DNA from 2 places in the Pseudoalteromonas sp. SWXJZ10B genome. Region 2 is predicted to be linked to the other one. Evidence: riboswitches for the same ligand, from Rfam matches in the RefSeq annotation. Region 2 holds a riboswitch; the other holds the start of a gene.
The links. A riboswitch is a leader RNA that binds a small molecule or an ion and turns the genes downstream of it on or off. The one in region 2 is predicted to bind lysine.
Positions count from the first base shown of each region.

Region 1: it holds a riboswitch for lysine, as region 2 does, so the genes downstream of both, dapA (4-hydroxy-tetrahydrodipicolinate synthase) here and lysC (lysine-sensitive aspartokinase 3) in region 2, are expected to answer to the same signal.

Region 1 covers NZ_JADYXD010000009.1:98,355-101,536, reverse strand. The annotation lists gene I6F54_RS10560 (PLP-dependent decarboxylase) at 1-44, opposite strand, end outside; gene I6F54_RS10555 (2,3,4,5-tetrahydropyridine-2,6-dicarboxylate N-succinyltransferase) at 44-784, opposite strand; gene dapA (4-hydroxy-tetrahydrodipicolinate synthase) at 800-1,684, opposite strand; lysine riboswitch at 1,875-2,074, opposite strand; gene I6F54_RS10545 (DNA-3-methyladenine glycosylase I) at 2,267-2,962, shown strand; gene I6F54_RS10540 (protein adenylyltransferase SelO) at 2,974-3,182, shown strand, end outside.
Region 2 covers NZ_JADYXD010000004.1:55,789-58,970, reverse strand. The annotation lists gene I6F54_RS05315 (4'-phosphopantetheinyl transferase family protein) at 1-590, shown strand, start outside; gene lysC (lysine-sensitive aspartokinase 3) at 650-2,053, opposite strand; lysine riboswitch at 2,129-2,301, opposite strand; gene nhaD (sodium:proton antiporter NhaD) at 2,403-3,182, opposite strand, start outside.

The DNA.
Region 1 (3,182 bases), on a different contig from region 2:
ATTGTATTTACAGCGGTTTTGATAGGCGTGCTCAAAAAGCTCATTATCGTAAAACCTCTTCAAGCAATAACGATGCATCGCTTTTCTCGTCGCGGTATTTAACAATTAACGCACACGACATGCTTAGGCCTTGCTCGCGCGCCCATTCGTTTGACGCAGGGCGAGAGCCTGGTATTACAATGGCATATTCAGGAATAGGCTCGCCTTTATCTAGTTGTCGCTCGTTTACGCAGTCATACACCGGAATAGTCGCTGATAAACGCACGCCAGGGGCAAGTACTGCGCCTTTTTTAATGACTACGCCTTCAACAATAATACAGCCAGCGCCAATAAAGGCGTCGTCTTCTACAACTACTGGGCTTGCACCAATTGGCTCAAGTACACCACCAAGCTGCACTGCAGCACTTAAATGTACGTTTTTACCTACTTGTGCACACGAGCCAACTAATGCGTGGCTATCTACCATTGTGCCTTCGTCGATGTATGCACCAATGTTTACATACGCTGGTGGCATAATAATCGTGCCTTTAGCAACATAAGCACCACGGCGAACACTAGAGCCACCCGGCACCATACGTACGCCATCGTCAGTACTAAATTCTTGCGGAGCTAAGTTATGTTTATCAACAAAACCACCTGCAAACTCAGTATTAGTGCCATTTTTGAAGGCATCCAAAATGCCTTGTTTTACTTCTACGTTAGCTTGCCATTGGCCGCTTTCGTTTTGTGATGCTGCGCGTACTGCGCCCGATTCTAAATTATTTAATAGTTCTAACCAGCTCATTATAAAAACCTGTATTTAATGCCAAGATAAAATGGTGTTGTTTGCAGTTGTGATGCAATCGGTTTGAGTTAACTCAAGGTGTGTTAAAGGTGGACGAAGTTGCGGGCTGCTTAAGCGACCTTGCAAATGCATCAATACCTTTACGGGAATAGGGTTTGCAACAGCAAATAGGCTATTAATAGCGCTTGACCACTGGGCAAATAAATTAGGGTGTTGACCACTTAAGCTGCGTTTAACAAACTCGTGAGTTTGTGCGGGCCATGCATTTGCAGCTACCGACACTAAACCTTTTGCACCGGCTTGGGCAAAATATGGCATTAGCGCATCGTCGCCACTAAAAATAGCTAAATTAGGCGCTGCTTGGCGATAAGCTTCAAACTGAGCAATGCTGCCGCTCGCTTCTTTTAGTGCCCATAAATTTTTATTATTTTGTAAGTTTTGAATTGTTGCCGTTGGAATGCTAACAGCACTTCGACCCGGTACGTTATAAAGCATACACGGGTGAACACTTGCATTAAGTAGGCTTTCAAACCAATGAGTTTGACCTATAGCGCCAGGCTTTGCATAAAGCGGTGAGCCAAGTAAAAAGCTATGAATTGGGAGTGTATTACAGTAGTTAACCCACTCAATTTGTTGCTTTAAGTTACTACCGCCCACAGCAACCATGAGTGGTACTGCTGGTTTTAGTTGGCATACGTGTTCAACAATGGCTTGTTGCTCTTTTAGCGTGAGTGCTAAACCTTCGCCCGTACTGCCAAGTAGTAAAATACCGTTATGTGCCGCTTCTTGATCGCTAACCAGTTTAGTTAACGTGTTGTAGTCAACATCGCCGTGTTGATCAAATGGCGTTACGAGCGCGGTCCACAATGAGTAGTCGTTTAAATTGAAGTTGTTGATCATCTCTCACGAACTTATAATTTGTACCAACTTTATTAAAAACGTGATCATTTTAGCGATAACTAATTTAATGCAATTGGTATTATTCGAAGAGTTAAAAAGCTTTATGGAAGGAGCCGCATTAACGTCGTTCGAACTAATAATTCGAAGAGCGAATGGGCTTAAAATAATAGGGCGCACGGCCTTAATATTTAAGACCAGAAGCTCTCCACCAAACTAATAAGCTGCTTTTATAAGCAGCTATTGGTGACAGTCGCTAGGGTTCAACCTAGTCGCCCGAAATAAACACCTCGCAAAAGTGGTTACTTCTCGGCGTTAATTCCCCTCACGTATGCTCACTGGAGTTTGCGCTCCTAACATACGCTACCTGAATAACGCACCTCTTCTAGCCCTTTACACCTGTTTGTAGAGTAAAAACTTACAAACCTGTGCAATTTAAATAGGGTAATTACGGCGATTAAAGCATTTTAGCCGTCTAGGTGTCAAGCGACTAAATGCATATTCATTCATCCATAATGGGAGTGGTTACGTATTGGGTGCTTTTCTCGTACACTAGCAATATAAGTAGTGAGGTATTTAATTAGTATGGAAAAATTTAGCGATATTTATAAGCGAGCGGTAGAGCGAAAAGGCTCCGAAAAAATGCTTAAGTTATTACTTGCAAAACCGCTATCTAAAAAACAACTAAGCACGTTAAGTGACGACGATTGGCTTGAGGAATTTACTCGAAAAGTATTTCAAAGCGGCTTTTATTGGTCAGTCATTAATAATAAGTGGCCAGGCTTTAGAGAGGTTTTTTGGAATTTTAGCGTTGATAAGTTATTAATGATGCCACCTGATATGCTGGAACAAAAAGCAACGGATGAGCGAATCGTTCGTAACTATAAAAAAGTAAAAACAATTACCGAAAATGCTTACATGATCCACGAAATAGCAGGGGAACATGGCAGTTTTAGCCAGTTTGTCGCTAATTGGCCAGCAGACGATATTATTGGTTTATGGGCGTATTTAAAAAAACATGGTTCGCGTTTAGGCGGGAATACAGGACCTTATGCGCTACGAGCACTTGGTAAAGATACTTTTTTACTATCACGCGATGTAGAGAATTACTTACGTGCTCATAAAATTATAGACGGCGGCTTACAAACTAAAAAATCACTGAGTGCTGCCCAAGCTTTTTTTAATGAAATGCAAAAGCAAAGCGGCTTAAGTATGCAAGAGTTAAGTTTAATTGTTGCTTATGGCGTTGGTGACAACCGTGTTGGTATAAGTCAGCAATAATAGGAATTACCATGAAATTAGTGCCAAGATACACAGACATTACGGAAAACTTTGCGATAGAAGATTTCCCTGCAAGCGTTGCCTCTCCTCAGTTATTGCTGTGGAACGAGAGCTTAGCAAAAGAGTTTAATATTAACGTTGCAGCTGATTTGCGTGCTAGCACTTTTAGCGGTAACGAGAAACAGGCGATTCCTGCGGTAGCACTTGGTTACTCTGGGCA
Region 2 (3,182 bases):
GCAAAAGCCCGCCAGCTAAGCAAGAGTATTTAGCGACGCGGTTATTGTTAAAACACCTTATTAAAGTAACGCAGCCGCAACATGCGCACGTAGCCCTTAATAAAATGAGTACCGAATTTGACGAGGCAAGCTCAAAGCTGCAAATACATTTAAATGGTAATATTATTAACACCTGTATTTCGCATTCGCATGGTTTGGTTGGGGTCGCGCTAAATTTTGATAAAAGTGAGTTTGGGTTTGATATTGAAAAAGTAAGCCTAAAGCGCCCGTTTGAAAAGCTCGCTAAGCATTTTTATCATAATGATGAAATTACACTTATCACTGAGCCTACTAATACCCAAGCCCAAGCAGATACATTTTTTAGAATTTGGACATTAAAAGAGTCACTTGCTAAAGCCACCAGCCGCCCTATTGCAAAATTACTTAGCCCCAATGTGTTTGACGAATTACATAGTGCAAAGCTGAGTGCTTGCAGTAATAGCATTACTGTAGCTGATAGCAGTGACAGCAATGTTTGTTTTGATGTAAGTGTGGTGCATAAAAAAAGCATCGACTGGCGATGCTTTTTATTAACTGATTTTATTAAGTGATTTTGTTAAGTGACTTTATTAGGTAACTTTAATAAATCGCTTTCCTGAATAACCGCTATTTAAGCAGCAAAATCGTTTTCTAATAAACGGCTATGAATAGACTGTACTACGTTATCTGACTCAGTTTGCTCTACTAAAAAGCACAGGTTGTGCTTACTAGCACCGTGACAAATTAGTCGAATGTTAAAGTCTTTTAGTACACTCATTAAGTTCATTTCGTGTTGGCGTAATTGAATCTCAGAGCCAATAAGTGCCACCAATGTTAGGTTGTTTTCTACCGACACATGGCAAAACTCTGCAAGCTTATCGAGGCATTCTTGATCAAGCTCTGGGCGCGATGCGTTTTGCGCGTTATCAAGGGTTATAGCTACGCTGATTTCTGATGTGGTTACCAAATCTACCGATATATTGTATTCACTTAATAGTGTAAATACGCGTGCTAAAAAGCCGCTTGCTAGGAGCATTTCGGGGCTTTTAAGCGTAAGCAATATTTGGTTTTTACGTTGCGTTACTGCGCGTATACCTGGTTGCTGCGATTTTTCGCGCTCAATCCATGTACCACCACGCTCTGGCTCTCGGCTAGAACCAACAAACACGTTAATGTGGCTCCGGCTTGCTGGTAAAATAGTCGCTGGGTGCAATACTTTTGCGCCAAAGGTCGCCATTTCAGCGGCTTCGTCAAAACTTAAACGTGCAATTGGCGTCGCTTTTGCGCACAAACGCGGGTCGGTGCTAAAAATACCCACTACGTCGGTCCAAATATGCACGCTTTTAGCGTTAATTGCTTCAGCTAAAAGTGCAGCGCTGTAATCTGAACCACCACGTCCAAGCGTTGTTGTTTGACCGTATTCGTCACTGCCAATAAAGCCCTGAGTCACAATTACTTGAGCGTCTAATAACGGGATTAAATGTTCTTTAGCGGCTTGCGCTGTGGCTGCAACATTAGGCGTTGCTTTACCAAATTGGCTGTCGGTTTTAAGCACCTTGCGCACATCAAAGCGATCGGCGTTTAAACCTTGTAAACGCAACACCTGAGCAAATAAATAAGACGACAAACGCTCACCAAAGCTAAGTAGCTCGTCGTGTTGCTGATCGGTTGTTAGTGACTCTTGAGCCAATGTTTGAAATGCTTTTAGGGTTTCGTTAAAGCCAACCGCTAAATCGGCATCTAGCGATAACTCATCTAAAATAATGTGTTGAATAGCAAGCACGCCGTTTATATGCTCTTGGCGCTCACTTGAGGTAATACTTGGTTTGCACAGTGCAACTAAGTGGTTAGTTACGCCGGCACTAGCGCTCACGGCAACAATACGTACGCTTTTATCTGCAACAATAATTTCGCTACAGCGACTCATCGCTTCAAAGTTGGCAACACTTGTTCCGCCAAATTTGGCAACGATGTAATCTGATTTTGCGCTTAACTCTGTTTGAGGCACTGTTTGTGGCGCTGATTGGGTAGTCATTTAGTCTCCTTTCGCGATATCCAAATCGCAATAAAACAAGAAGAACTTGGCAAAGGAATGCTTGAAGATAAGTCCACTGCCAGAAGCTCTCCACCTATATTGGTGACAGTTTTGAGGATTCAGCCCCATAAACCGAAAAACAATGACGACGTACCATTATTTTCCTCGGCGAGTACTTCCCTCCTTAATGATCATCGGCATTCGTCGCCTAACATTAAGTACCTAAGTATCGCACCTCTTCTGAATGCTTTATTAACCAGTGGCTAATAAAACAAAACCCCACTAAGTAGCGGGGCTTTGAAAGTTATCGTTTAGACGTCTAGCTGTCAAGCATTTAATAATTTATGCATCAAATAAAACTGCCCATGTAATACGAGCCTGCATAACCTACGGTGTAGCAAATTAATAAATGCAGCGATAAACGCAAGTAGCTCATAAAGGTAAGCGCTTTAACTTTGCTCATGGCAATAATGCCCGCAGCCGACCCAATGATAAGCATTGAACCGCCCACGCCCGTTGCATACGTAAACGACAACCAGTGTTGTTGGCTCATTACTATATCGGCTTTTAATAAAGCAGCAGTAAGCGGTACGTTATCGACCCCTGCTGATAATATGCCCATTAAGTAGTTTGCGTACTCGGGTGCCATTACCGTATATAGGTCGGTAAATTTACTCAACATACCAATTTCTTTAAGTGCGCCTACAAGTAAAAGTACACCTACAAAAAACAATAATGTGTCGTATTCTATATCGCGAACAAAGTCGATTATGTCTTTGTTAATGTCTTTTTTGCGCATTAAAAATTGCGCGACTAAAAACATCACTGATAAGCCAAACAAAAAGGTGAGTAAAGGCGGTACGCTGTAAACTACACTCAGCATAAGTGTGCTCACTACGGTAGATAAAAATATAACAGCAATGGTAATGTCGGTTTTTTCGATGCGGGTTTTACCTGCACCAGCAAACTCAACACGCCCTTTCATACCGATAGATAGTAACGCGGCTAGCAACATAACGCTTGCAAGAGCTGGCGCTATAAGTAGTAATAAATGAGCAATGGTTACTTTGCCGTCTAAAAATATCATCAGTGTGGTTACGTCACCTGTTATTAGCGATACCCCACCTGA